3 regions of the Peribacillus sp. NPDC096448 genome follow, and region 3 is predicted to be linked to each of the others. Evidence: riboswitches for the same ligand, from Rfam matches in the RefSeq annotation. Region 3 holds a riboswitch; each other region holds the start of a gene.
What was found. Region 3 has a riboswitch for cobalamin ahead of ACIQ0C_RS17070 (ribonucleoside-diphosphate reductase subunit alpha). Riboswitches for the same ligand answer to the same signal wherever they lie in the genome.

Region 1: linked by a shared signal. The riboswitch ahead of ACIQ0C_RS16780 ((2Fe-2S) ferredoxin domain-containing protein) and the one ahead of ACIQ0C_RS17070 (ribonucleoside-diphosphate reductase subunit alpha) in region 3 are both predicted to bind cobalamin.
Region 2: linked by a shared signal. The riboswitch ahead of ACIQ0C_RS14860 (ABC transporter substrate-binding protein) and the one ahead of ACIQ0C_RS17070 (ribonucleoside-diphosphate reductase subunit alpha) in region 3 are both predicted to bind cobalamin.

What each region holds. Positions count from the first base shown of each region.
Region 1 covers NZ_JBIWEU010000009.1:203,056-213,268, reverse strand. Annotated here, with positions in the region: gene ACIQ0C_RS16790 (sirohydrochlorin chelatase) at 1-606, opposite strand, end outside; gene cobJ (precorrin-3B C(17)-methyltransferase) at 625-2,262, opposite strand; gene ACIQ0C_RS16780 ((2Fe-2S) ferredoxin domain-containing protein) at 2,277-2,645, opposite strand; cobalamin riboswitch at 2,797-2,986, opposite strand; cobalamin riboswitch at 3,187-3,382, shown strand; gene ACIQ0C_RS16775 (hypothetical protein) at 3,366-3,524, shown strand; gene ACIQ0C_RS16770 (energy-coupling factor ABC transporter permease) at 3,558-4,301, shown strand; gene ACIQ0C_RS16765 (energy-coupling factor ABC transporter substrate-binding protein) at 4,303-4,614, shown strand; gene cbiQ (cobalt ECF transporter T component CbiQ) at 4,601-5,377, shown strand; gene ACIQ0C_RS16755 (energy-coupling factor ABC transporter ATP-binding protein) at 5,396-6,241, shown strand; gene ACIQ0C_RS16750 (YozQ family protein) at 6,352-6,570, opposite strand; gene ACIQ0C_RS16745 (alanine/glycine:cation symporter family protein) at 6,738-8,165, opposite strand; gene ACIQ0C_RS16740 (class I adenylate-forming enzyme family protein) at 8,610-10,184, opposite strand; gene ACIQ0C_RS16735 (acyl-CoA dehydrogenase family protein) at 10,212-10,213, opposite strand, start outside.
Region 2 covers NZ_JBIWEU010000008.1:63,603-73,815, reverse strand. Annotated here, with positions in the region: gene cobS (adenosylcobinamide-GDP ribazoletransferase) at 1-54, opposite strand, end outside; gene ACIQ0C_RS14885 (bifunctional adenosylcobinamide kinase/adenosylcobinamide-phosphate guanylyltransferase) at 51-626, opposite strand; gene cobD (threonine-phosphate decarboxylase CobD) at 599-1,672, opposite strand; gene cbiB (adenosylcobinamide-phosphate synthase CbiB) at 1,647-2,612, opposite strand; gene ACIQ0C_RS27280 (adenosylcobinamide amidohydrolase) at 2,609-3,244, opposite strand; partial or broken gene ACIQ0C_RS27275 (heme ABC transporter ATP-binding protein) at 3,332-4,081, opposite strand; gene ACIQ0C_RS14865 (FecCD family ABC transporter permease) at 4,088-5,143, opposite strand; gene ACIQ0C_RS14860 (ABC transporter substrate-binding protein) at 5,106-6,071, opposite strand; cobalamin riboswitch at 6,251-6,425, opposite strand; gene ACIQ0C_RS14855 (polysaccharide deacetylase family protein) at 6,532-7,089, opposite strand; gene ACIQ0C_RS14850 (hypothetical protein) at 7,133-7,351, opposite strand; tRNA gene ACIQ0C_RS14845 (tRNA-Arg) at 7,536-7,609, shown strand; gene ACIQ0C_RS14840 (hypothetical protein) at 8,074-8,238, shown strand; gene ACIQ0C_RS14835 (DNA topoisomerase III) at 8,447-10,213, opposite strand, start outside.
Region 3 covers NZ_JBIWEU010000010.1:55-10,267, forward strand. Annotated here, with positions in the region: partial or broken gene ACIQ0C_RS17060 (IS3 family transposase) at 1-62, shown strand, start outside; gene ACIQ0C_RS17065 (manganese-dependent inorganic pyrophosphatase) at 183-1,112, opposite strand; cobalamin riboswitch at 1,406-1,586, shown strand; gene ACIQ0C_RS17070 (ribonucleoside-diphosphate reductase subunit alpha) at 1,728-4,025, shown strand; gene ACIQ0C_RS17075 (ribonucleotide-diphosphate reductase subunit beta) at 4,071-5,123, shown strand; gene ACIQ0C_RS17080 (flavodoxin domain-containing protein) at 5,113-5,532, shown strand; gene ACIQ0C_RS17085 (hypothetical protein) at 5,653-5,820, shown strand; gene ACIQ0C_RS17090 (cold-shock protein) at 5,861-6,058, opposite strand; gene ACIQ0C_RS17095 (hypothetical protein) at 6,256-6,747, opposite strand; gene modB (molybdate ABC transporter permease subunit) at 6,858-7,511, opposite strand; gene spx (transcriptional regulator Spx) at 7,758-8,153, shown strand; gene ACIQ0C_RS17110 (HAMP domain-containing sensor histidine kinase) at 8,493-9,923, opposite strand; gene ACIQ0C_RS17115 (response regulator transcription factor) at 9,913-10,213, opposite strand, start outside.

The DNA of each region.
Region 1 (10,213 bases), on a different contig from region 3:
CCCAGTGAAGAGGAAATATGGCAGCATCACTATTTTTTTTGCCCCTAATCGGATGCATCGTTCAATCCCTTCGTCAACGTGCGGGTCCGTTACACCCATGAAGGCCGTTTCGACCCATTTAACGTTTAATTTTTCCCATAATAATCGTGAAATTTTATATATATCACTATTTGCATCAGCATCACTGCCACCTCGGCCAATTAGCAATATCGCTGTCTCATAATGTTCAGAGGTCGTATCGAATCCCGCTTCCTCAAGACGGTCTGTCAGGATCGTCAATACATCATGGTGGACCCCGATCGTTTGGCCGTATGTGAATTTCACTTCTGGATACTTGGTTTTCCCATCCTCTATTTCAGCTGGGATATGTAATTTCGAATGTCCTGCATGCAACAAAATGATCGGTATGACGATGACTTCAGTAGCCCCTCGTTTTACACAATTATCAATGCCTTTGGATATATTCGGTGCCGCAAATTCCAAGAAGCACGTTTCTACTAGGAAACTCTCATCCAATGCCGGAATCATATTTTCAATAAAATGAATGACTTCTTCGTTTCCCGAAGCCAAGCGGCTTCCGTGTCCTACAAACAAAACTGCTTTCATTTACTTTCCCCCTCTTGATTAGTCTTCACAAGGCGCAGGCTCTATGTTTATTTTGGGAGCGATGTCCTGATAAGAAAAATTCTGTATCTTTTTCGAACGTTTGAAGTATTTAAAAAGCCGCTCATTTGGATGGGCATTTTGCTTATACTCCGCGACAATGTCCGTAATCAGTTCAACAAGCTGTTCCGGTTCAATGCCTTCCGCAACCGGCTGACCTGGATGGGCTGTTCTTCCAACCGGTTTAGCTCCAAGAAATAAGTCGAACTTCCCTTTTCGGAAGACAATCCCGATATCATCCATAACAGCACTGTAACACGCCATCCCACACCCATTAAAACCGATGTTCAGTTCCTTGGGCATTTTCATTCCGCCAAGCACCCGGTGTATTTCATCCGCATAAGGAATGGATTCCGCTTTTTCACCATCACAGAAATCACAGGCTTTTAATGTCAGTACATCTCCAATCGGCGATAATAAAAAGTTTGCTGATTGCAATTTCCCCGTAATGACTTCCGGATCCGTTGTCGGAATCTTTAATACGATTTTATGATTTGGCGTGTATTCCATCGTTCCCTTTTCCCCGACTACTTCCGCAAGAGTCATCATTTGTTTGGGAGTGAATTGTTTATTCGCCACACCTGGACTAACGGCAAGTTCGAATACCGACTCCATTTTTTGCTGAACAATTGGCTCAATGGATTGCTGAACGGTTTGACCCTTGACTCTTGACAGTGCTTCCATTGCCATTTCAAAGGAAGCTGGCTTCTTTTCTGGTGCTTTTGTAAGTAATCCAACTCCTACAGCGGACTCGGTTAAGTCTTCTTGATCTAATGCCCACGGTTCCGCTTCCTTTTGCAGTCGCTGATGAGGCTTCAATGTTTGCTTTTCCGAATTCAACGTATATTTTCTTTGATAGCCTCTCGGTGTGATGATTTTGTCGTCATATAAAAAGGTGGATGAATTACCGATGATGACGGTGGTCAACATTCCAATATCGTGATTCAACATATCCTTTAAATTGGTAATGACAATATCCTGCCTATCGCGATAAGCACTTTTCACCAACCCGACAGGAGTATCCGGCGAGCGGTAGCGAAGAAGAATTTTCTGTGTTTCAACAATTTGCCGGGTCCGCCTGCCGCTGCGCGGATTATACAGCGCAATGACAAAGTCTGCCATGGCAGCTGCTTCAACCCTTTTCGCGATCAGTTCCCAAGGAGTTAAATGATCACTGAGGCTGATCGTACACGAATCGTGCATGACTGGAGCCCCTAGTAAAGACGCACATGAGTTGATTGCAGAAATGCCAGGAATGACTTCAATGCCCACTCCAGTTTCTTCTTTCCAGCCTTTTTCAATCAATACTTCATAAACTAACCCTGCCATTCCGTAAACTCCGGCATCCCCACTGGAAATCACCGCCACTTTCTTTCCCAACTCCGCTTGTTTCACTGCTTCCTGTGCACGTGAGACCTCTTCGGTCATCCCCGTACTAATGATCGTTTGATCTGTAAGCAGTCCCTGAATGAGTTCAACATAAGTTTTATAACCAATGATGTAGTCACTTTCCTGAAGGGCTTCGACGGCACGTTTGGTAATTTGTTCAAAATTCCCTGGTCCAAAGCCCACGACGAATAATTTACCGTTTGTACTCATTAAGACATCTCCTTTTACGCTTTGTTCTTTGAAATACCCGTATGAGCTGGAAAATCTGGATTAGGGGTCATATCCCCGTCATTGAATTGGTAGATCATCTGTGGAACAAACCCACCATCATCGATATTATTGACGATCTGCCGGCCGAAATCGGGCGTTTCCACTCGATACCAGTTTCCTTGGGGATAGGCAATCACTACGCAGGCATCCTTACATCTTCCGTTACAGCGTGTCCTGGTTGTATGGATTTTCAGATCCAGTCCTTTTGAAGTAATTTCATCGCGAATCGCTTGGGTTACTTCTTCCCCGCCCTTTTTCATGCAGCTGCTCCCATTACAAATCAGCAGATGCGTATTTGTACCCGTCAAGTTCCAAGTAGTCATCTTCTTCCTCCTGAGTTCAGGGAAAAGGCAAAATAAAAAACCTTAACATTAAGAGTCAAGGTTTAAAAAACTATATGAATGAGGAGCTAAAGGCAAGTATGCCAAATCCCCCCAAAATCGTCATAGTCCTTCTACCTTTCCCTCCGAAAAGTATCATGCAATTTTAAAAGCAGGTTTCCTGGCTTACGCTTCATTTTACTTTGTCCCTTCCCGGCATCATGCCAGTGGCTATCGACAATTTCATCAGCGTTTACAGTAGCGGGGGCTGCATCGGATTTTCACCGATTTCCCTATTATCCCTTGCTTATTCACACAAGGGCACTTTTAAAATGAAATATTTGGTTTTATTACACATTTCTAACTAACATAATCTATCATATAACAACTTTATCAAAATTCAATAGTTTATTCCGACTGTTTAGAAAAGTTTAATAGTGTAAAACCAGTTACAATCCTTACCTCGCAACAAACTTCGGCCCGAAAAAAAAGATAGTGTAGCTGGAATTATTTCTTTATGGTACACTATACGAGAATTTTCAAATAATTACATAAGTTTCATGGTGTTGAATTTTTCGGAATTCAGCTTAAAAGGGAAGCCGGTGAAAATCCGGAGCGGTCCCGCCACTGTAAAGGGAAGTTCCATTACTTTAACTTAAATCCACTGTCAAATAAGATGGGAAGGATGTAATGGGATGATGAACCAAAGCCAGGAGACCTGCCATGAAGCGTGAAACTGTTTCAGCCTACGAGGATGGGCGTGCGGATCAGGCAGAATGGCCCATGGTTGGTTCATGCTGCAAAATTCCTGTTCATTACGCACTTCTTTCCTTTGGGAGAAGTGCTTTTTATTTTGGGCGCCGCTTTTCTTCTCAAGATTGATCAGAAAAATTATAAGTGTTGAAAGGAGAAAGAATGAAAAGGACCAATTGGAAAACTATTTATTTTGTCATTTTACTGCTTTTTGTTCCAAAACGGGCATCGGCCATGCATATAATGGAGGGCTTTTTACCCATAGAATGGGCTATATTCTGGTGGGGTTTGACGCTTCCATTTTTAATCTTGGGTTACCGGTCCATTAGGTCCAAAGTAAGGGAAAACCCAGAAACAAAAATGATACTTGGCCTATCGGGCGCATTTGTATTTATATTATCGGCGCTAAAGATTCCTTCCGTTACAGGAAGTTCTTCGCACCCTACCGGAGTTGGTTTGGGTTCCATATTATTCGGACCATTGGCCATGAGTGTCGTTGGCTCCATCGTTCTGTTATTTCAAGCTGTTTTACTGGCTCACGGAGGATTGACGACATTAGGCGCCAATGCATTTTCCATGGCCGTTTGCGGACCGTTCATTGCATACTTTGTCTTCAAGGGCGCAACTAAATTGGGGTGGTCTTTTTCACTTGCCGTATTTTTGGCAGCTGCTTTTGGGGATTTGGGAACCTATGTGGTAACTTCCGTTCAACTTGCTCTTGCTTTTCCTTCCGAGGTAGGAGGATTCATGGCCTCTTTCAGTAAATTTGCAGGGATTTTTGCCCTGACCCAAATTCCCTTGGCAATCAGTGAGGGGTTATTGACAGTCGTCGTGATGAATTTCTTGAAAAAATACAATCTAGGCGAATTGAAATTGCTGCGAGTTTTATCTAAGGAGGCCCGTTAACATGAAAAAAAGTTTACTGCTGCTTTTCCTGGTCGTCATTCTTGCCACCATACCGTTAATCACCCAACAAGGAACGGAATTTGGCGGTGCAGACGGCGAAGCTGAAGAGGCCATCACTAAAATCCAGCCGGAATACAAGCCATGGTTCAACAGTATTTGGGAGCCGCCGGGTTCAGAAACCGAGAGCTTATTATTTGCGCTGCAAGCTGCAATCGGAGCTGGTTTCATTGGGTATTTCATAGGTGTAACGAGACAAAGGAATAAGCAAACCAAACAAGAAATCCCCGAAAAATCGAAGCATGTTACTCATTGATAAATATGCCTATTTCAATGGGCTAAAGGATGTACATCCGTTGGAAAAGATGGTTTTTGCACTCTCCCTTTTGCTATTTACATTAACGGTAAGGGATATGGCCGTTTCGCTCATCACTTTTACGGTGATGAGCGCTTTAATCATTTTTGCGGCAAAAATCCCGCTTTCTTATTATTTTAAATTACTTCTATTACCGGGATTTTTTATACTATCAGGAACAATTACCATCCTTTTTTCTTTTACAAGTAAATTTACTTCGATTTCGGATTTATGGTGGTCCTGGAAGTTCGGGAACTGGCAAATATTCATCAGCGTTGACAGCGTCAGTACGGTGGCCAATTTGATCACTGTCGTATTCGGCAGTATCAGCTGTTTATATTTCCTTACCTTAACTACACCCATTACAGTCATCCTATCCGTGCTGCGAAAACTTAAAGTGCCTTCCTTATTGGTCGATTTAATAGAATTGACCTATCGCTTCATCTTTATTTTTTTAGATACAGCTTTGGCCATTCACCAATCACAAGCTTCACGGCTGGGATATGGTTCGTTAAGGAAAGGCATTCGATCTCTCGGATTACTAATCTCATCATTATTTTTAGGAGTATTGCAGCGCTCTAGACAGTTGACGATGGCCATGAACGCGAGAGGCTATCAGGAGAACCTTTCTTATATCGAGGATACTTACGCCTATTCCTCACGCAATTGGCTGATCACGATTGTAATACTAGGAAGCTTAATCTTTATTAATGGATATTTGTAAATTGGAGGCAACCCAACAATGGACGAGCATATTTTTCATATAGAAGGCCTCACCCATCAGTTCACAGATGGAACCTTCGCTTTAAAAGAACTTTCGCTATCGGTACAACACGGTAAAAAAATTGCATTATTAGGTAATAATGGTGCTGGCAAATCAACTTTATTCCTTCATTTAAATGGTCTATTACAACCTACTGCGGGAAAGATCAGGTTTAAGGGCAAGAAAATGAAATATGACCGTAACGCATTATTATCATTAAGAAAGCAAGTCGGTATCGTTTTTCAAGATCCCGACTCTCAGCTTTTTTCCGCTAATGTACAACAGGATATATCGTTTGGACCAATGAATTTAGGATGGGATAAAAGTGCAGTCCAGGAGAAAGTAAATTGGGCAATGGCTGAAACGGAAGTAACGGAACTGAAAGACAGACCTACCCATTTTTTGAGCCTTGGGCAAAAAAAACGTGTTGCCATTGCAGGGGTACTTGCCATGGAACCCGATGTCTGGCTCCTGGACGAGCCTACCGCTGGATTGGATCCTTATTTCTCCAGACAAATCATGAATCTGCTGGACAGTATCCACCACCCTGACAAAACGATAATCCTATCAACTCATGATGTTAATTTAGCTTACCAATGGGCTGATGAAGTCGTGGTCATGAACGATGGTAAGGTCATATACCAAGGGGACCCTGTTTCCGTTTTCCATGATGAAGACGTTTTGCTGCAGGCACATCTGGAGAAACCGTGGGTTTTTGAAATGTTTCAAGCCCTTCTTCAATCAAGGAATCTTGCAGAAAGGGACCTTTTCCCAAGAACGAAGGAAGAATTGCTTCAAAAATTGGAGACAGAAAGGATTTATTAATAAAGTATCCCCTAGCTTCTGTTTCATCTTTCCAAAAGCTAGGGGATCACCGATATATCTTTAAAATAGCTGGCGAAAATCCTTGTTCCTAAAAAACAAAAATCCCAGTATTACTTTTCTTCCTCTGATCTTTCTTTTGCAATCTCTATATCTCTTCCGTTTACATCATCAATGACTGCCTTTATCTCGCCCTCCGCATAAGTATCCGAGACTTGTTCGTGGGTTCTAGCCAGTCCAGAAGATAAAGGATCTTCCCGTTTATAATCGCTGACATCATATATTCTCCCCGCAACTTCTGAAGATTCATTTTTTGATTGCTTGCTATCCATTGTTTTCACTCCTAGTTTTTATTTTATCATTGCAGTATTAAAGACAAAGGTATTTTGTGTAAAAAACGAAGCAATATTCAGCAATGATAAAAAAAGGAGGAAAAAGCAAAAAAAGCTTACAAGTAAAATCCCCTTTCAAGGACTTTACATGTAAGCTTAATGAGAGCTTAGCCCTCCTTCTTCCCATCCACATTATCGGATGGGTCCCCCCAACATTCCACATTCTTCAAACCTTTAATATTGTTCACATGGAAAACAGGATTTTTCCCACTTTTCTTTTGCTTTTGATAATCCGCCAGTGCAGCAAATGCAATTTTCCCTAGTAATGCAATGGCGATCAGGTTGATAATGGCCATAAGGGCCATAAGCAAGTCAGCCAGTCCCCAAACAAAATCCAGTGAGGCAAGCGAACCGAATATCACCATTCCTACGACTGCGACGCGATAGATGTTTAACCAAACCTTATTTTCATTGATGAAGCCAATGTTCGACTCTCCATAATAATAGTTGCCCACAATGGAGCTAAAGGCGAATAACAGTACAATAATGGCAAGAAAAATACCTGCCCAAGATCCCAATGCCGTCCCAAGGGCATTTTGGGTAAGAACGATACCATCCGTTTCCTTCGATGTATAAAGACCAGAAAACAAAATGATGAAGGCAGTCGAACTGCAAATGATGAGTGTATCGACAAAAACACCTAGAGACTGAATGAGCCCTTGCTTGACGGGATGACTGACATCAGCTGTAGCACCAGCATTTGGTGCACTACCCATCCCGGCTTCATTAGAAAATAGGCCGCGCTTGATCCCCTGCATCATGGCGGCTCCCAATACTCCGCCAGCTACTTCTTTTATTCCATTGAATGCACTTTCAAAGATCAATGCAAAAACACCAGGTAATTCGGTAATGTTCATGATGATGATAATCAACGCCACTATCACATAGGCTCCTGCCATGATCGGAACGATGACTTCAGAGACCTTTGCAACCATTTTGATCCCGCCAAAAATGATGACAGCCGTGACCATAGCCAAGATGATTGCCGTAACCCACTTTTCAATCCCAAACGATTCGTTGAATGCGCTTGTAATCGTATTGGCTTGTACTGAGTTGAAAGCTAGTCCAAATGTAAGCGAAATCAACACAGCGAAAGTGATGCCCATCCAACGGGCATTCAATGCCTTTTCCATATAATACGCAGGACCGCCGCGGAATGCATCCCCATCCTTGACCTTATAGATTTGGGCAAGTGTACTTTCAATGAATGCGGAAGCAGACCCAATCAGTGCTATTAACCACATCCAGAAAACGGCTCCAGGTCCGCCCGTCGTGATCGCGATGGCAACACCTGCAAGGTTACCCGTTCCTACCCGCGATGCCGTACTTATGCAAAATGCCTGAAAGGATGTTACACCTTTTTTATCCGCAGTGGCCCCTTCTCCCAAAAGCCTGAACATTTCCCCTACCATTCTGAATTGGACAAACTTCGTGCGGATGGTAAAATAAAGACCCAATCCGACCAACATGATGATCAATATGGAAGACCATAACACATCATTTGTCTCACTAATAAAATTTTCTAAAATCTCCATTAAGACAAACACCTCTACTTAACTCTAATTATTATTATAAAAACATATACAACTATAATTTATTTCCCGATTCATTAGGGAGATAAACAAATGAAGCCCATAAAAAAAAGGAAATTCCAGAATGAATCTCCAATACAATAATATTATATCCTAACATTCAATTTTTTTCATTCATGAATTGGTGGAATCGATAGAAAAAAAATAATATTTCAATATCATTAAACATTCTTCCACACTTCAATTAACATTCACTGCAACGTTTTTTTATTCCATTATTTTCAATAACACTCAAAAAACACCTTGGATATTAAAAGCCTCACACGTCCTGATTCCCAGATTAACGTGTGAGGCTTTTTTCCATTCCTCTGCTCTATCTTATATTCCGGTTTGCTGTAGGTGTAAATGTTAAATTAGGCCTGTTATGATACCCTTGTTCTGCCTCTCCTAAATGGTTAGAATACCTTGTGCATACAGCTTTCTTAATTCTTTCTTATCTATTTTTCCGATAGGCGTTAATGGAAACTTATCAAGAAAGTAGGCTACTTTAGGAACCATATACTTTGAGGTTCTTTGTTTGCAGAAATCAATTAATTCCTCACTAGTACAGCTCAATCCTTCACGCAGTGTTACCACGACACACACTACTTCTCCCCAATCTGGATGGGGAACGCCGATGCAAGCACTTAATGCAACAGAAGGGTGCTGGTTCACCACTCGCTCCACTTCTGAAGAATATACGTTCATCCCGCCTGTAATGATCATATCTTTCTTCCTATCTACAATATAAAGGTAACCGCTTTCATCCCATTTGCCAATATCCCCGGTGTAGAACCAGCCATCACGGATGTATTCTTGGGTGAGATCCGGCCTTTGATAATAGCCCACCATCATCGCTGGTGATTTTACGATGATTTCTCCAAGCTCGGTTGGTTTTACATCATTTCCATTCTCATCTATCATTCGAACTTCAGTAAGAATGCATGGTTTTCCACAGCTTTTCAAAATCTCCGAATTATTATGATAAGCCCAAACATGAGCGCTCTTCGATAATCTGCTAATGACAATATTACATTCTGTCATGCCGTATTGCTGACGCATGATAGGGCCAAATACTTCAAAAGCTTCTTTAAGGCGCTTTTGAGAAATCGGTGACGCGCCGTAGAAGATATTGCGCATGGAGCTCATATCATATTCCATCTTCTTTGTCTGATCAAGGAGCCTGTATAACATGGTCGGTACCATGAATGTCGTCGTAATTTTATATTCCTTTATCGCCTGTATGAATGCTGCAGCGTCGAATGAGCGCATCACATAGATATGGACGCCCGAAACAAGGGATCTCCAAAGTAATGAACCAGCTGAATGCACAATGGGCGTACTTAGCAATACCCGGTCACGGTCGTCCAGCGGGTCTTCGATGGCTGCAGAAAGTATGGCTGCCCCGAGTCCTTTCTGGGAATGCATGACGCCTTTGGGTGTACCCGTTGTCCCTCCTGTATAGGACAGAAGGGCAATGTCATCTTCTCCAGCTAATGGCAAGTCTAAATTATTTATTTCACCAGGCCATTGAAACCGTTCAAACTCCTCCGGATAATGAATATTAAAGCCTGGGAGCCCAATGACATGAACATCTTCCTTCTTCATTTCTCCTAAATACTCAAAGAAGGTGTCAAAGTGTGTCTGTGTAGCAATTATGACCACTTCTGGTTTTGCTTCCTTTAAAATGAATTGTATTTCTCGTTTCCCCAGTTTTTCACTTAATGGCACTAAGGTAGCCCCGCATTGCTGGACGGCCAAACCAAACATCACACTTTCCAAACTGTTTGGAATGATGGTCGCTATGCGGACGCCCCTTCCTGCACCTAAACGCAGTAAATAAGAAGTTATAAGTTCTGTTTTCTTCCATAACTCCTCGTAGGTTATCGTTTCTCCGTTTGGCAATAAGGTAATAGCTGGCAGTTCGCCGAATCGTTTCATTCCTTTATTCATCAGTGACTGAAATGTCAACTTATGCAGCATATATTTTTTCCTCCTTCGAAAAAGTTTTT
Region 2 (10,213 bases), on a different contig from region 3:
TGGATAGACCGTAAAGAACTGCAGGTTAATCAAAAATCCGATCATTGTGCTCATTCCTGCATGCACCCTTTCTTCCGCAATGGAATTCCCGCTTCTACAAGATAGGCTTCATCGGCCAGCCCGACGATCGTTTGATGAAGCAGGCCCAGTGTTTTTCCGTATATATGAAGAAAATCATCTTGGAAAATCGGTTCCTGTACCAATTCATTGCTCACGACTATTAAACAATTGGATTGTTTCCTTATCTCATTGATTCCGTTTATTATTTTTGAAAAAACGCTATCTAAAAATTCTTCTTCAAGCGGACTGCCAGGGCCAAATAGTTCGTTATCAAGCAGGGTTGTCAGACAATCGAGCAGAATTATGGAATCCTGATCAATATCCGCCCCTATTCTTGTAATATCGGTTGGGTATTCGGAAGTCTTCCACGCAATCGGGCTGCTTTCCCTATCTTTCCGGTGCCTAAGAATGCGTTCACCCATCTCAACATCACTGACTCGGCCACAGGCGAGGTAATGCAAGTTCCCATCCATCTGGAGTGCATACTCCAGGGCTTTTCTTTCTGCGAAGCTGCTTTTTCCGGAACGGACACCTCCGGTTATAAAACAGAGCCTTGCTTTCTCCACTGCCTTACCCCCTCCATCAGTGCTTCGTTATCATGTTCACTCTTCACTGCAAACCGAAGCCACCTTCCGTCCAAACCCGGAAAATTATAGGTATGGCGCGGTACGATTCCTTTTTTCAGCAAAAAGGGGAAAAGGGATAAGGATTCATCTTTCACCAAATAAAAATTAACTGTGCTATCGGAGACATCCAACCCTTGCTCCTCATAAAACCGGAATAGTTTTTGCTTTTGCCAGGCAATATAGTCTCTTGTTTTTCTCATATAGGCTTCTTCTGCAAGACAGATTTTCCCTACTTCAAGTGCCACATGGTTGACGCTCCAATGCGGTTTATAATTTCTTACCCGTTTTATGATGTCAGGTGACGCAAGCAAATAGCCTAGTCTCAAACCTGGAATTGCAAAGATCTTAGTCATTGATCTTAGTATGAGTAAATGTGGATAAACATTGATTAAAGAAGCATAACTAAAGGCATCTTCCGTAAAATCATAAAAAGCCTCATCCAGGACAACCAGGCAATCCGCTTTCTGGCATTCAATGATCAATTCCCTAACTGCATCCCGCTTAAATGAAACACCCGTCGGATTATTAGGCGAACATAAGAAAATTGCATCATATTCGGGTAATCGGGGAATCAATCGTTCCAAGTCCAATTGCCACTCAGGAGCATCAAGCTGGTGGAAATCGACCTTACATCCTGCTGCCAAACAAGCTTCAGCATATTCCGCAAATGCCGGCTGAACGATTAGCACCCTTTGATTGGCTAATCCGTTCGCTACCAGCATGATGATTTCAGCACCACCGTTCCCCATCAAAACGGATTGCTCAGGAAGTGCTTCTTTTTCTGCAATTGATTTTGTCAGTTCAATGGCATGCGGATCTGGGTATTGAAGGATTCCTTCGAAAAATCCAGACCACTGTTCCTTTATGCCTAAAGGCGGACCCAATGGGTTGATGTTAGCACTGAAGTCGAGAACCGATTCAGGCATATCGATTTCCAACGATTCATAAAGATAATGAGGATTAGAGCCATGAGAAGGTAATGTCAAGAATAAGCCCCCCTAGCCATAGCATCAGTAGAAATAGAAAAGATGACCGATGCATGATGGTAATCGTTTTTGGTATATGTTTTGCTTCCAACCGAACAAGCGGAACTCCCATCCTCGCACGGTCGGAAACAATTCCTTTGTACATATTCCGGCCTCCAAGCTGTATTCCCAAAATGGCAGCAACGCCCGCTTCACACCACCCGCTATTCGGGCTTGGATGTTTTTTTGCGTCATTGAATAATATCTTCCATCTGGCACCGAATCCATGATGGCCGGATTTCGAGCTCAGCAACATCAGGAATCCGGTAAGGCGGCTGGGAATCCAATTGACGATATCATCAAGCTTGGCTGAAGCCCAGCCGAATTGCCCATATTTATCATTTTTGTACCCTACCATGGAATCGCAGGTATTAATCGCCCTGTACACCATCGCGAGCGGCGCTCCGCCAATGGCTGCCCAAAATAATGGTGCTGTAATCCCATCACTGGTATTTTCCGCTACGGTTTCCACGGTGCCCCTGACGATTTCGGATTCATCAAGATCAGCAGTATCACGGCCAACGATATAGGAAAGCTTTAGCCTCGCTTCAGGAAAATCCCGTTCATTAAGCGGAAGGCAAACATCCATCCCGGCTTGCTTCAAGCCCTTCTGAGCTATCGTAGTGGAAATGACAACAGCTTCCCAAAGGATACCTGCAAGCGGATGGATGAGATAAGCCAAATAGACGGTAAGACCTGTAATCAATAACACTGCCGATAAGACGATGATCAACATGGAGATTCCTTTCCGTTTCTTATATGCCCCTTTATTGAATGCCAGATCCAACTTGCTGATCATCGTTCCTATCCATTTGACTGGATGCGGCCAATTTGGCGGATCTCCAATTAATAAATCAAGGAAAAATGCCAGCGTAACCGCAAAAAGATGATGATAAATCATAATTCCTCAATCCGTTTCCGATTATTCGTCAATGCTTCCACAGTACAATCATATACACCGCGACTGATCAGCTTCCCTAACGGAGTGATGGTGCCTGCATATTGAAGCTTTGCTCCTCTTTGGGTTGCTGCAATCAAAATGCTGTCTGTCGATGTTCCTGTTGCACAAGTATTTGTCACCTTATCCATGACATGCAAATCATGAAGCGCTTTTACTTTTGCCTCGGTCGCAGTCACTATGCTGTGGATATATGCCTCTTCTGCCAAATGCCCATTTACGAATATCCATGTATTTATCGTTCCTGGAGCGGAACTCCAAGAATGCCGGTCAGCTAATGAAGCGTCGATGGCATTCCCTACACCCGCCGTCACAATGATAAAAACCGAGAAATCTTCAGTTCTTAATAGCTTGAAAGCAACCGTATCGAGAAAGACAGCTGTCATCATCCCTACCGTTTCCTGAGGTTCAAAACCATGAGTTGTTAAATAGTCGGCCATTTCAACATGATGATCCTCGCAATCATAGCCATGATGGACGTGCCTATTCACAAAATATTTATGCCAGCCCGTCCCCGAACCCGTCACTCCGGAAGACATCGTTCTAAGCGGGATTGGAGAATTCAATTGAATCATCTCAGATCCGACTGTCAAATAAGAATCATCAATTTCCAACGGGATAGTATCATGGCCATGCTTTTCCGGAACGATGAACATCTGCGGTTTCGGAAGGGCGGGATGTGGATGTTTTTCGATCGTCGTATGATATACACCCTGAATCCGTTCCTGTTGGAGCACTTCATTCGGCACATCTACAACCTGAATCTGCCCTTTCTCAAGCAGCATAAGCCGATCACAATATAATCCAGCCAAATTCAAATCATGAAAAATTGAAATAACGGTCAACTTCTGCTCTTTTGCCATTTTCCTCATTAAATCAAGAAGATCTTTTTGATAGGAAAGATCCAAATGGTTCGTAGGTTCATCCAAAAAAAGGATTTCCGGCTCTTGGGCAAGGGCCTGTGCCAGGAGGACCCTTTGTCTTTCCCCTCCTGATAATCGATCAAAATGAAGATCCTGAAAATCAGCTACTCCCGTTTGTTCCATTACCCGCTGGACAGTCGATTCATCTTCTGCGGACCAACTATGGAACCATCCTGATTGATGGGCATATCGCCCAAGTGAGACCGTCTCTTTTACTGTATAGGAGAAAGCTAATGAGGAATGTTGAGGGAGCACGGCAATGACCTGTGCAAGTTGTTTTGACGAATAATCCTTCAAATCCCTACCGCTAATCCGTACGCTTCCGCCTTTATAATCGAGCACCCCGCTAAGCATACTTAAAAGCGTCGTTTTCCCGCTGCCATTAGGACCAAGAATCCCGAATAATTCCCCTTTATGTACATCAAAAGAGACAGCGTCCAAAACAGCTTTGTTGTGATATCCGCCTGTTAACCCTTTTACTTCAAGCATCCGTTTTTACCCTTCTCTCCGTCTCTTTAATAAAATCAGCGCAAATGCAGGTGCCCCAATAAGTGAGGTGATCACCCCGATCGGCAGTTCCGATGGGGCGATGATCGTTCGTGCTACAAAATCCGCCAATATTAAGAATCCGCTTCCTATCAATAATGACAACGGAAGCAAATGTTTATGGTCAGGTCCCCAAATCTTTCGGACTAAATGAGGAATGACCAATCCTACAAACCCAATCGCCCCTGAAACGGCAACGGCTGCCCCTGTCAATGTCGAACCGGCTATCAGGATCCACATTTTCCGCCGCTTGACATTCACACCTAAGTGTTTTGCCCGGTCTTCCCCGAAAGTCATCGCATTCAATTCACTTGTATTCATGATCAAGGTCAGCGAACCAATGATAAAAAACGGCATAATGATTGCGATATAATTCCACCCGCGCATAGAAACGCTTCCCATCAGCCAGCCGATGATTTGTCTTAATTCATCACCCGTCAGCGCAATCATCAATGAAATGAAGGCACTTAAAAACGAGCTGAAAATGATTCCCGTTAAAATGATCGTTTCCACTTTCATCGATCGATCCATTTTTTTTGCAAAAGTCAATACGCAGAGCATCGTGAGCACTGAGCATAAGATGCTCAATGCCGGAAGAGTATATAAACCGATGAATGGCAGTGATATATTCAAGAATATTGTCAATACGGCGCCGACCGATGCTCCTGATGAAATACCTAATGTGTAAGGATCAGCGAGCGGGTTCCGGAGCAGTCCCTGAAAAGCCGCACCCGCAATCGCAAGTGATGCCCCAACCAAACCCGCAAGCAATACACGCGGCAAGCGGATGTTCATCACGATATTCGTCAGCATCACATCCGGATCGGCAGAAATCGGCAAGTGGAAAATCTCCTTGCCGATTATTTGTAAAAGTACGGAAATCGGTACTGACACCGAACCAAAGGAAATGCCTATCGTCATTGCGAATAACAAAATGAACAACGCAATCAAATAAGCAAACGTCCATTTAGTTGTCAAATTGGTTCGGATAGACTGATTTGGCAAGTTCCTCTACTCCCTCTATTAAGCGCGGACCGGAACGGGTCACCAAGTCAGAATGGACATCAAAAACTTGGCCATTTTTAACAGCATTTACGTCTTGCCATCCTTTTCGGCCCGTCACTTCACTTACTGAATCTTTCGTATAATAACCATACGTTGTAATGATGACATCAGGATTTGCAGCAATCATCGACTCTTCATCAATTTTTGCCCAACCGTCCAATTCAGCAGCAGCATTATCCGCTGAAATAATATGAAGCATCTCATTCATGAAAGTATTTTTTCCAGGTGTGAATATTTCTGGTGAAGGCGAAACTTCCACTAAAACGGTCTTCCTATCCTCTTCCTTTACGGATTTGGCTTTTTCCTGGATATCCTTGAGCTTCGTTTTCATATCCGCAACGATTTCATTTGCCTTATCATGTTCTCCCGTTGCCTGTCCAATCATTTCAATAGACTCATAGACTTGGTCAAAGCTTTGTGCATCATTGACTACGAGAACATCTATTCCAGCATCCTTAAGCTGCTGTAAACCCTCATTTGAATTATGGGCACTTGATGCATGCGCAAGAACAAGGTCAGGCTTCATCGAGACAATCAGCTCCGTGTTCATTTCCATTCCGCCAACTTTTTCAATTTCTTTCGTTTCTTCCGGGTAGTTATCATTGTCGGAAACACCAACGACCTTTTTTCCCAAACCAAGTGCAAAGACCACTTCCGTATTACTTGGTATCAACGAAACGATTTTCTTCGGCTTTTGTTCTATCGTTACTTTTTCCCCAGTTGCATCTTTAATCGTAATCGGGAAAGCTTTGTGTTGAGCATGGTTCGTTTGCTGCTTTTCTTTTCCTTCATCAGTAGTGTCACTGCAGCCGACCATCATGCCTGCAACAAGCAACATCAACAATATCAGACCAAAAATCTTCTTCATTTTCATTCCCCACAATCTTTTCATTTAATTTCTTCCACCTAATAAAGAAAACGTAATCCTGAAAGATGCCCCCAAAACGAAAAGCACCTCCCGTTAAACGGAAGATGCTTGCATGGCAACAATAATCAATACGGACTCTTTCTTAGGGTCTGCCACACACCTTCCCATCCGCGTAGGTTACAGGTGTACGAATTCTGGCAGGTCTCCTGGCTCATGGTCATCGTCAACGGTACCTTCCCATATCTCATACAGTGGTACACAGCCGTCAGCTCCCATATACAGTGGCGGGACCGCGCTGGCATTTCACCAACTTCCCTTTTAAGTCATTAAGACACCAAAATCGTTCATATGTATATAATTTTCACTGCCTTCATTATACACCATGTAAGAATCGATTATTATATGATTTTTCTGAACGAATACGAAATGACCCTTCCACCTTCAATGCTTTGACGCATTTTCAATCAGTGACGCAAACCCATCGACTGATAACCCGGGTGAAATCCGAACTCGATGCAGGGCACGCATCCCTCGGTCCCTTGAAGCCCCCCATGTTCGGTAGTGACTGCCATCTTGTATCAGCTTCTTCTGATCGCCTGAGACTCTCTTCGTTATACAGGGCAACCGGATAGGAAAGCACTGTCGTGTCCTGGTCGGGGATATGGTCGATTAACTCCTTCGACTGAACCATTTCCGCTTCTTGCTGCTCTGCCGTCATGCGGTTCAGTTCCAAATGGTTGATGGTATGGCTTTCGATCGAAATCCCACCCTTGCTCATCTCCAACATTTGATTTTCAGTCAGGTGATGACCTTTATCAACGGACTTCCCGATCATGAAGACATTTGATTTCATATCATTTTCTTTTAATATCGGGAAAGCCTCCGTGTAGTTATCTGAATAGCCATCATCAAAAGTAAGCCAGACACACTTCTCACTTGGCATCCGATTCCCGGTTAAGAAGAGGAATGCTTCTTCAGGGGATAATGTACAGTAACCATTCTCCCGAAGCCAAGCCACCTGTGATCGGAATTCCCCCCTTGGAACCCGAAGGCCATTACCTTCAGAAATACTGTGATACATCAATATCGGGAGCTGGACCGGGGACTCGCCCGTTACCCAGTCTCCCGTAAGATTTGGCCCTCGGATCTTGCCCGGTCACATCTACAGCTGCTTTGGCCACTTCAATGTCATCTTCCGCAATCAGTGCAGCCGTCTTTGTGCCTATCCCCTCTAAAATCCCTTTTGAACATCCAGGTAAAATCAAACCCCCACAATGCAACCATCCATTCTCCTGATTTTAAACTAGTGGATAATAAAGCATTCCATTTAATGAAAAAAAGGGAAACTCGGGAACTTAGCGGCCTGCTAAACATTTTGATGATTTTTTTTCATAAGTATGTGCTATTAGCTTGAAAAGTTTGCCTATAAGAAATATAATAAATAAGTCGTCGACTTTTATATATGTCCCAGTAGCTCAGCAGGATAGAGCGACAGCCTCCTAAGCTGTAGGTCGTAGGTTCGATTCCTATCTGGGACGCTAAAGTATGGAAGACCCTGTTATAGTGCGGTTAAAGCCGTGTTGTAGCAGGGTTTTTTTCTGTTAATATAAGAACAAGTGATTTATGGACAAAGTAACCACTGATTTATCAAGCCATGTAGCTATCAAAAAATCTGAATAATACAATGCATGTTATAGTAATAAGAAGTTTGAATTATTACGTTTTTTGATATATACCAAAAATACTGGATTTCAGGATATAATCATGTCTTTTTTAAAAATATATGTTTTAACCTGTCCCATCCGGGTATACAAATACTGTAAGACATTCTCACCAAAGGAGATGATAGTGCATGATGAGTACAATCAGAAGCCAATGGAACAAAGAGAATGACGCAGCGGTGTTTAGTCCCGGTGATCAGCGTTAGAGTCAATTGAAGAGTTGGATGATAATCAAATATGGGAATTACTAGTCTTCTCATCCAAAGGAGGAGGATACGATCATGAGTATTTACAGCCTATGGAATCAAGAGAATGATGAAGCAATTTTCAGTCCGGGTGATCAAAAGCCATTCAGTACGCTCATACGAGTAGATTCGGATAAACACACACACACTGACAAAACACTTGAATATGAATTACATGGCACCGTACTGAATGAAATTTAACTGAAGCATCGATATATGGGGAAAGGGATGGGGCGCTCGCTCCATCCCTTTCTGCCGTCTTTTTATGTTAGACTTCATCAAGCGGCAACCTTGTTGTCAGGAAAGACGGTCCTGCCGGCAAGGGATTTACCCAGACCTGTTCCATGCATATAACCCCATAAAAAAGCGCCCTTTCACCATGGAGCTAAAGGTGAAGGGCTCTTTTCTTTTATTTATCGAATTTCAGTTTCGCCAAGGCATCTGCCAATGCAGTATTGATCGGCTCTTCTTTATTTTGCTTTTTCATATAATTGGATACTTCATTTTTGGATACTTTTTGATTTTTATTCTGCCCTCTTCGTTTATTGTAAGAAGAAAGTTTTTCGTGAAAACCGCATTTACAGGTGAATGTCTGTGCTTCTCCTTGACCGCGCATTTCCATCTTTTTATGACATTGCGGGCATCTGGCATTTGTTACACGTGAAACACCTTTTTTATGGCCGCATTCACGATCTTGGCAGACAAGCATTTTCCCCTTTTTACTATTCACTTCAAGCATCAGCTTGCCGCAATCAGGACATTTCGTTCCTGACACGTTATCATGCTTGAATTTTTGATCACTATTTTTGATTTCATGGACGATATTTTTGGCGTAGGAGCGCATATCACCGATGAAAGCCTGTTTTGGCAGCTTTCCTTTTGCTATCGCAGTTAACTTTTGCTCCCATTGAGCTGTCAAAGCTGGAGAACGCAAGTCTTCAGGTGCCAATTGAAGAAGTTGTTTTCCTTTCGAGGTAACATGAAGACCCTTTCCTCTCTTCTCGATCAGGAAGCTATTGAACAGTTTTTCTATAACATCCGCACGTGTTGCAACCGTTCCAATCCCGCCAGTTTCACCAAGAGTCTTGATGAGCTCTTTGCTTTCCCCTGCCATGAAACGGGCAGGATTCTCCATTGCCGAAAGAAGCGACCCTTCATTGAATGGTTCCGGCGGTTTCGTTTCACCCTCTGTTAGTTTCACAGCCGAAATGGTTAAACCGTCACCTTTTTGAACGTTCGGAAGCAGCTGCTCAGCTAGGCCATCTTTAGCTTCTTCCTCATCGAATTGGTGATCATAAACTTCCTTCCAACCTGACTTCAGGACGACCTTCCCTTTTGCCATGAACGTCTCCTGCCCCATTTTTGCGGTGATGGTCGTTTGTTCGTATTCAAAAGGCGGCATCAATACAGCAAGGAACCTTTTAACGACCAAATCATAGATTTTCGATTCTTTGTCGCTCAGTTTTCCCGGCAGCGGCGTTTGCTCAGTGGGGATGATTGCATGGTGATCAGAAACCTTGCTATCATCCACGAACGATTTATTGGTTTTAATCGGGCTGCGCAGGATCCTCGATGCATACTGGGCATATGGTTTAATGCTTACAGCCTGTAATCTTTCTTTTAGCGTATCAACCAAATCCGTTGATAAAAAACGTGAATCCGTCCTTGGATAAGTCAAGACCTTATGGCTTTCATATAATCGCTGCATGATCGATAACGTCTCTTTCGCCGAATAGCCGAATTTCTTATTGGCGTCCCGTTGAAGTTCTGTTAAATCATATAAAGAAGGGGCAAAACTTTTCTTATGGGACTTGTTCACTTCAACCACTTCTGCACTTTTCCCCTTAACGGCTGCAAGGACCTTTTCTGCCTTGTTTTTATCAAATGTGCGGATATCCTTTGATTGGGCATCTTGCCAGACGAGGCGCAAATTGGGTTCTGCAATTGCTGAAACGCCATAATATTTTTTAGGCTGGAATTGTTTTATTTCCTCTTCCTTTTTGGCAATCATCGCAAGTGTCGGCGTTTGGACCCTCCCGCAAGATAACTGGGCATTGTGCTTGGTCGTCAGGGCACGTGTCGCGTTCATCCCAACGATCCAGTCCGCTTCCGCCCTTGCTACAGCTGAGGCAAATAGGTTTTCATACTCCTTGCCATCCTTCAGATTTTTAAATCC
Region 3 (10,213 bases):
AAGTGAAATTAAAAGGCATGAGCCCAGTAGATTACCGGGTTTATGCCCTCAAGGTTTCCTAATTAAATAAAGTGTCTAACTTTTTGGGTTCACTTCAAACACCCTTAATGGATGGTTGAGTCTCTTTTTGCATGTACAGAAAAAGGGTGCCCATGTATTTAATGAGCACCCCTTTTCCTGTATTATTTGCTGAATACGTCCGTTAAGACCGGCACGATTTGTTTTTTACGCGATACAACGCCTTCCAAGACGGCGATGTTGTTGTTCAATGAAACGTCGTATGCTTTTTCCACTGCATAAGCCGCTTTACCAAGAGCCAAGGCAACGGAATCATTAGTCAAGATATCCGTTACGACGAATAGGAACAAGTCCAATTCCTTCACAGCAATGACCGCTTCAATCGCGGCTTCCAATTCCGCTTGCTTAGCAAGAACTTCGTTCGGATCAACAGCATTGACCTGTGCTATCTCCACTTTAGCCATTCCCATGGAGAATTCCTTTGCATCAAGAGTGATAAGCTGGGCAATCGTTTTATCGCTCAAGTCAGCTCCCGCCTTCAACATTTCCAAGCCATATGTTTCGGCGTCAACTCCCGCAATGGCAGCCAATTCCATTGCTGCTGCAACGTCTTGCTCCGTGCAAGTCGGTGATTTGAACAATAAAGAATCGGAAATGATGGCAGACAGCATAAGACCTGCGATTGCTTTAGGAACTTCAATGCCGTTTTCTTTATAAATTTTATTTAAAATGGTTGCCGTACAGCCAACTGGTTCCGCACGGTAATATAAAGGATCGCTTGTTTCAAAGTTAGCGATACGGTGATGGTCGATAACTTCCAGCACACGGACTTGGTCAATATCTTCAGCACTTTGCTGGCGTTCGTTATGATCGACCAGGATTACGCCGTCAGCTTCCCCTGCAACTTTTTCCACAAGACGGGGAGCGTCGAATTTGAATTGGTCCAATGCATATTGAGTTTCACCATTCACTTCACCCAGACGAACTGGTTCAGCGTTGATACCTAACTGCTTTTTCAGATCCGCATAAGCGATTGCCGAACAGATTGTGTCTGTATCCGGGTTTTTATGTCCAAAAACTAATACTTTTTCCAAGATTTTATCCCCTTTTTCATAAATATTTTTCCGCGAATCCCCTCACCGCAATAAGGGAGAGCCACCTTTACTAGACACTTTATTTTAACACAAAATCCCGTAAAATCAGCGCTTGAATTATCCTTTCCCCAATAAAATCTTTCATTCCTTGACTCTCTGCCATCACTTTGTCAATAGATAAGGGTTGGTTTTTTTCAAATATATTAGTTGAATTATCATCGTATATGGCTTACGATAATATAAGCAGAAATACTAGATATTGATTACATAAACAATACCAATAACTATATATAGAATTTATTATAATCCAAGGTGCCAGTGATGGCTGAAAAGGGAATCCGGTGCAAACCCGGAACTGTCCCCGCAACTGTAAATGTGACGAAATGAGAAAACCACTGTATAGCTCTTTATACGGGAAGGACTCAAAGTAGGATGATCATGAGTCAGGAGACCTGCCTTGAATTTTTCACGTTTCTTATTCTTCGGGGATTGAGATGATGAAACGATAGTATAACGGCCATTTTTTCATGGCTCTTTTATTCTATCGTTTGATCCGCCTCAATTCTTTGGGCGGTTTTTTTTTATTTTAGCGGAAGTTACCAAGGAGGATTATTAATGACTCAAACATATAACTCTACCATAAGTGAAAATGACACAGAAACGAAATCCATCCAGCTTGAGACGTTATCGAAGGAATTCGAAGGCCGTCTCGATATGGAAAAGTTCAAAAAGCGTTTTACAAAATGGCTTGATCGCAAAAGTGACTCAACCGAAGAACAGGCATCAAAAAAACTGATTCAGCTCGCTCTTGAAGGTGTGGATATCGATGCTCCGGATTGGACGTTCGTTGCTGCAGCAGAACTGTTGAATACAATGTATAGGGATGCACAAGCCAATCGAGGTTATGAAGGCAAGAGTTATGGCCCATTCTATGAGCTGATCACGGAACTTTCCCAGCTTTCGGAAGGTCAGCGTTATCCCATTTATAAACCAGAACTGCTATCTTCATATACGAAAGCGGAAATTGAGGAATTGGGTTCGGTGATCGACCCGGAAAAAGATAAATTATTCTCTTACATAGGCATCTACTTATTGAACGACCGCTATCTAGCCCGCCCAAAAAAGGACAAGGTCTACGAACTTCCACAAGAACGTTTCATGATCATCGCAATGGAAATCATGCGAATGGAAAAAACGGAGCATCGCCTGCAACTTATAAAAGAAGCATACTGGGCCATGTCCAACCTTTATATGACCGTTGCGACTCCTACACTCTCCAATGCAGGTAAAACACATGGGCAGTTAAGCTCTTGCTTTATCGACGCAATTGAAGATTCCATTGACGGAATTTACCTATCAAACTACGATGCGGCAAAAGTATCTAAATTCGGCGGCGGTGTCGGCCTTTACGTTGGTAAGGTCCGCTCACTTGGTTCTGATATCCGGGGTTTCTCTGGAAACAGTTCCGGTACGACGCCCTGGATTCGACTATTCAACCAGACAGCTGTAAGTGTCGATCAATTGGGTCAACGTAAAGGTGCCATCGCGATTTACTTGGATGCCTGGCATAAAGATATCATGAGCTTCCTCGATTTGAAGACACAAAACGGGGATGACAGATTAAAAGCCCATGACATTTTTACAGGTGTTTGCATTCCCGATTTATTCATGGAGGCTGTACGCGACAGAAAAGAATGGTATCTTTTCGATCCGCATACCGTTAAGCAAACCCTTGGATTTTCACTTGAAGATCTTTATGACGAGAAGAAAGGCGAAGGAAGCTTCAGGAATCATTATGCACTTGCAGTCGAGGCCGCAGAAAATGGCACACTTCCAAACTATAGCTTTGAAAAAATCAATGCGATGGACATCATGAAAAGCATCATGATTTCTCAATTAGAAGAAGGCGTACCGTATATGTTCTACCGCGATGAGGTGAATAGGAAGAATCCGAATAAACATAAAGGTATGATTTATTGTTCTAACCTTTGCACGGAGATTGCCCAAAACCTAAGCCCTTCGACGATCACGGATGAATATGAAACAGAAGATGGAGATGTTGTTGTCGTTCGTAAAAGCGGCGATTTCGTTGTCTGCAATCTTTCATCCATTAACTTGCCCCGAGCGGTGGGCAGCGATGTTTTGGAAAGATTGATTCCCATTCAGATCCGTATGCTGGACAATGTCATTGATGTGAATAATCTTCCTGTCAAACAAGCATCCATCTCGAACAAGCGTTACCGGGCAATTGGTTTAGGAACGTTTGGATGGCATCATTTACTTGCCACAGAGAATATTTATTGGGAATCCGATGAGGCTGTTCACTATGCAGATGCTTTATACGAAAAGATCGCTTACTTAACAATCAAGGCATCCAACGAATTGGCCAAGGAAAAAGGATCTTACCCATATTTTGAAGGTTCAGATTGGCATACAGGGGACTATTTCGAACTGCGTGACTATACAGATCAAAAATGGCTGGATTTAAAAGCAGACGTGCAGGAGCACGGGACCCGTAATGGATATTTAATGGCGATTGCCCCCAATTCATCGACAGCCAAAATCGGTAATTCAACGGATGGAATCGATCCTTTGTATGAAATTGAATTTTACGAAGAAAAGAAAAACTTCAAATTCAAGGTGACCGCACCAGGCTTGACGCCAAATACGTATGAATATTATAAAAAGACGCGATTCAATTTGGACCAACTGGAAAGCATCAGGCAAAATGCGGCCCGCCAACGCCATATTGACCAAGCAATCAGCTTTAATCTGTATGTACACAATACAATCAAAGCGAAGGTTCTCTTGGATATCCATTTAACGGCATGGGAAAGCGGGTTGAAATCGACGTATTATGTTCGTTCGACTTCTTCCGAATATGACAATGCCTGCGAAAGCTGTTCAAGTTAACGACAATCATGACCCAGTAATCTATTCTTAAAGGAGTTTTCACGAATGACCAATCATATCAAAAAAATTCGGATGCTCGAACCGACGCATCCAACCAAGGCAACCGGTGTTTTCAAAGGAGAAGCTTCAGGCTTCCTCCTTTGGAACGATATTCAGTATGAAAAATTCTATGATACCTATACACAGCTCATCAATAACTTTTGGAAGCCTTCGAGCGTGAACATGATTCAGGATAAAAAGCAGTGGGGCGAATTGGATGAAGATATCCAGGATGCTTTTCTCGATATCCTTACGATGATTGCTGGAATGGACAGTCTTCAAACGCCCACTTTAGTAGAAATTCTTCGGTACATCAAAGATCCGGCGGCAAAAGCTATCCTGGCCAACATGGCTCAGCAGGAATCGATCCATAATGAGTCTTATTCCTATATCCTTGCTTCCTTGATTCCGGTAGGTAAGCAAAAACAGCTTTTCGACCGCATCAAAGAACATCCTGAAGTGATTAAGCGTAACCAACCGATCGTTGATGCTTATCAAACGTTCGTGGACGATCCCAGCCCTCAGCATTTATTCGAGGCACTGATCCATTCAACGAACCTTGAAGGGATTTATTTCTATCTGGCTTTCGCCTTTTATTATAATTTAGGACGCCAAAATCTAATGACCGGTTCCGCTACGATGATATCCTATATTCATCGCGATGAAATGGTCCATTTCGATTTCATTGGTATGCTCATTCAAATCTTGATGTATGAATATCCTGAGTTAAATAATGAAGATAACACGAAGTTCATCTATACAACGATTGAAAAAGCAGTCGATCTCGAAAAAGAATGGTCTGAATATATGCTCGAAGATATCCAAACGAAAGCCGATCTCGATTTGGAAGAATTCAATGAGTACATTGAATATATCGCCAATAAACGGTTACGTATGCTGGGCCTTGATAATTTGTATAAAGAGTATGGCGAAAACCCGATGCCATGGATCAAAACATTCGATGATGAATCCATCGGTCTTACCAAAACCGATTTCTTCGAACAGAAGTCCAGGACATACAGTCAAGTAAATGCCAGCAATGGGTTCGATGAGCTGTAAAGTTGCCATTGTCTATCATTCTGCCGGCGGCAATACAAAAGCGCTTGCTGAAGCCCTGGCTTCCCTTTTACCTGCAGCAGGACTATATCGAACGAATGAATTCGATTTATGTACATTGCCGGATTACGATGCATTGATCGTCGGCACCTATACATGGGGCAATGGGGAGCTTCCCGCTAAATCAGCAGCCCTTTATAAAGAACTGGAACAGTTGCCTATTGCTCACCTGAAAACGGGAGTCTTCGGCACTGGTGAAACCAACTATAATCATTTTTGTGGGGCGGTCGATCATTTCCGGGACATGTTATTTGCCAAGAGCCAGTTATTGGTTACATTGAAGATAGAACAGATGTATCAAGAATCAGACCTGCCCAGACTTCAAAAGTTCGCCTCGCTATTCCAGAACTGACTGAAAGGGGATATGCGTTTTCGCATATCCCCTTTCAGTACTTTTAATAAAAATTGGCTCCCTCTATCATGGCAGCGGTAAGCATGAAGTATAATGGAAGAAAAAAGGAGATGATATCCAATGACTGAGAATATAACCCAGTTCCTGCCTATCCTTTTTATGCTAGTGCTTGTCGCATTCGTTATATTCATCGTGTTTTTCCTGTCAGGGCATTTTAATCGTTCTAAAAGGATCGAAGAAAAATTGGACAAAGCATTAAAGGAAATCGCCGAAAAAAAAGAAAAATAAAAAGACTCCAAAATAGGAGTCTTTTTTTATATGCGTTCAATTATTTTTGAACGTTAGCAGCTTGTGGTCCACGAGCGCCTTGCTCGATTTCGAAAGAAACTTCTTGGCCTTCTTCAAGCGTTTTGAAGCCTTCACCTTGGATAGCTGAGAAATGTACGAATACATCGTCTTGGCCTTCAACTTCGATGAAACCGAAACCTTTTTCTGCGTTAAACCATTTTACTTTACCTTGTACCATGATAGTTCCTCCTGTGTTTGGAAAAATCCATTTTATTACTATTTTTGGTTCTGGATAATGTTTCAAGAGGAATCCTATTACAGTAAATCCTTCTTTCAAACTTTTCCGAACAAAAATAATTACTCATATTATATCATGGAAAATCCTAAAAAAACAAGATTATCGCAGTAAATCAACCGACAAATTATCCTAAAATTCTACATATTCCTCTTCTTGCTTTGTCGGAAGCCTTCGTCCAATAAGTAGCGCTCCGCCTCTACCGGACTTTCGAAACATTCCTCAAGATTCGACCCTGAATAAACATTCCAAAGCAGGTCTTCCCTTTCAAGTGTAAGCTCTTGCTTTTCAGGGCCAATCCATGCCCCTTCCAACCTAGCGAACTCGTTTACCTCTTCTTCGAATTCAGCCGGAGGTTCAGATAGGTAGTCCACGCTTCTTTGAATCAATTCTTTTAATTCCGCTTCATTATAGTCACGTATATTGATAAACCCTTTACGGTCAGTGTCTTTTTTTCTCATATGCCCTGCATAAACGAATCCATTTCCATTGGGATGCAAGTGCTGAACGACGATTTTTTTCTCCTGGACGCTATCTGGATAATGGAAGTTCACACGTCCCAATGAAACGTCTTTTCGCTGTAATTCCGGAAAAGTTTCAATGATGCTCAATTTTTCTTCAAATGTTAACAAATTTCTTCCTCATTTCATTAGTTCATATTGTTTGTCGATTATAACACAGACTGATTAGAAACAATAATCTCCCTCTTCCATTATTATGTACGGAAAGGGAGAAGCAGCATTCATTTTATGTATGTCACAATAAAAAGCATAATGAATGAAATGACAATGATTACGGCAACCCATAGCCAGGCTAATGTCATATTCCCGGAGTCCATGGCGATATATATCGCGGTCGGTATGGTTTGTGTCTGTCCGGGAATGTTTCCGGCAAACATGAGTGTGGCCCCGAATTCCCCCAATGCACGCGCAGAACTCATAATGGCACCTGTGACGATGGATTTGACCGCCAATGGAAGGGATACAAACAGGAACAATTTCCATTCGCCCGCCCCGTCAACCCTTGCTGCATTTTCAATTTCCTCATCTATACCTTCAAAGCCCGTTTTAGCGGATTGGTACATAAGCGGAAAAGCCACCACGGTAGATGCAATGACTGCCGCCCACCACGTGAACATCAGGGGCTGATCAAAAACCCTTTCAATGAATTGTCCCGGCATTCCATTCTTGCCAAAAATCACAATCAATAAAAAACCAACGACGGACGGCGGCAAAACAAGTGGCAATAAAAACACTGTTTCCAACAGGACTTTTCCCCTGAATTGCTTTTTAGCCATCATTCGCGCCAGGATAATTCCTAAAATGAAAACAAGGAGACCCGATAGTCCCGCCACTTGTATCGATAGCCTGACTGGTGACCAAAAATCCCCTGTCATGATACCACTCTCACATCACTGTTAAATATCGGCATTTGCATGTCCTTATTCGGCATCTTTACCCAAATGGTTTCTTTTTCATTAAAGGCAGATTTCATTTCATTTTCTCCCTTTCTTTTAAAATAACATTTAAGTTTATTTTTCTTGACATCTTGCTGACACAAAGAAACGTTAAAGTAAGAGTATCACAAATATAAAAATAATTTCATTCCAATAAACTTGAAAACTTTGAAGGAGTCGATTTTAATGGTAACAATTTATACTACTCCAAGCAGTTTAGCCTGTCGTAAAGCAAAAGCTTGGCTTAAGAAGAACGAAATTTCCTTTAATGAACGTAACCTATATTCGCAACCTCTTTCTATAGAAGAAATAAAAGAGATTTTACGTAAAACGGAAGGCGGGACAGATGAAATCATCTCAACCCGCTCCAAGAAATTCAAAAGCCTGAATATCGATATAAATAATACACCGCTTAATGATCTTTGCAAGCTTATTCAAGATAACCCGGATTTACTTCGCCGGCCAATCATTTTCGACCATAAGAACTTGCATGCAGGATATAATGAAGAGGAAATGGGACGCTTCCTTCCAAGGAAGGTCCGTCATGTACAATTATGGCGTGCAATCAGCCAATTAGCTTAATTAGTTAGCATTCTGCATAATGAGAGGGTTGTCCATTACAACGGACAACCCTTTAGTTTGTCGACCATGATTAAAATACCCTCGGTCATACTCCATAATTTTTCACTGTTTTATAATTAGGATGAAACTTTTCTTGATTGACACTCCAGGGGACTCGCTTTCTGCGGGCGTTCTCGCGCCTGTGGGGTCTCCCTTGGATACGCTTTTCTTAGCAGGAGTCTCGAACACCCCACCAATCAACTGGATTGTTTTTTCAAATAAAAAACTGTAGGCAAACCGGCTTTTCTCCGAGTTTGCCTACAGTCTGGAGGGTTGTCCATTACATCAGACAACCCTTTTTTATATTTGATCCGCTTTCTCTATGACAATCGTGAAGGTGGTGCCTTGTTCATCACTATCCTTAAGCACAAGATCTCCCTTTTGCGCTTTTGCGAGCATCTTACTGAATGGCAGTCCCAAACCTAAACCACGTACCTTCAACTTTTTGTTTTCGCCTCGATAAAATGGTTCGAACACATATTGTTGTTCATGTTTTGGAATCCCCCGCCCGCTGTCCAGAACATCAATGCAAATTCGTTCTTCATCCTTTTCATAAAGGTGAATCGCTATTTTCCCTTTGCCGTCAAGTGCATGTCTGGCATTATTCAAAAGGTTAATGACGATTTGCTGCATCCGCAAAGAATCAATTTGACCGAAGACTGGTTCATCAGGAACTTTTATCTCAAAAGCGAACGCTTGATCATCATCCTGGGTCACCTGCCAGCGATAGGCGATTTCCTTGATGAATATATTGATATTCTCTTTTTGCACCCGGATTTTAAAAGCGCCTGCCGATATGGCATTATAATTGAGTAAATCCTCTATCATACCTTGTAAACGCTGAGTTTCCTTTAAGGAAATATCGAGGAATTCCTTACTTTGCTCTCCCTTAACGACATCATCCTTCACCGCTTGTATCAGTCCGCTAATGGAAGTGACTGGCGTTTTCAAATCATGGGTTACGCCTGCAAGCAATTCCGCCCGCAACTTCTCCATGACCTTCAATCGATTGGTCATTTCCTTAAATGATTCTATCAATTCATAAATTTCTTCTTCCTTGATTTCCTCTTCCTCTTTGAAATGGATATCATAGTTGCCTTCACGAACCTGGACCGCGGCGTTAGCTACGTCTTGGATGGGGCGCGAAATCTGCCTGGAAAGAAAATAAATGACTCCCGTTCCCAGAATCAGAAGCCCTCCAATCATGATCGCCAACAAGCCATGATCTTGGTTGATTTCCTTTAATGCCCCTTCTTCCTGGGCAATGACCACCCAGCCTCTCGTCTCATCATTGAACGTAATGGGGGATTTGACGACATATACTTTATTGTCGGAGATCTTGACCTTCTGGACCAACTCCGTATTTTTCATGATGACGTCCGGGAGTTTATTTTCATCCGGATCGATATACAACTGTGGCATCGTATATATGATGGTGGCATCGGGATCGACGATATAGATGATTGGCTGTTGATTCAGATGGAGGATTTTCTCCCTTTCCTCAACAATTTCCGAAAGGATCGGGCCAACGACAATCTGGCCATTCTCCTTAATCGCCCGATCGGATGTTTCGTCCGCTAAGTACTTAAGAAGGCTGAGCCTATATTCCAAAGCCGTTTTTTCCATCCACCATAAGGAAAAAACAGACAATAATATCAAACCGGAAATCAAGGTCAATACGTATCTCTTTGTCCAATAGCGTTGTAAAGTGGTTCTTTTTTTAGTTTTCATAGACACTTAATTGATACCCCAATCCACGCAATGTTTTTATTTCCCCTTCAGTTACAGGCCATGCATCTATCGCCTTCCTGATTCGCTTGATCGCCAGGTCCACTGCACGGTCACTGCCGTCATAATCCATGCCCCACACTTGGTCGAGCAGCTGTTCCCTCGTGAAAATTTGATTAGGGTGTTTAGCGAAAAAAACGAGCAGGGACAAATCACGCGGCGTCAAGTTTATCTCTTCGCCATTCAAATGCACCATATAAGAAAGATCATCGATGGTTAAACTCCCAAACTCA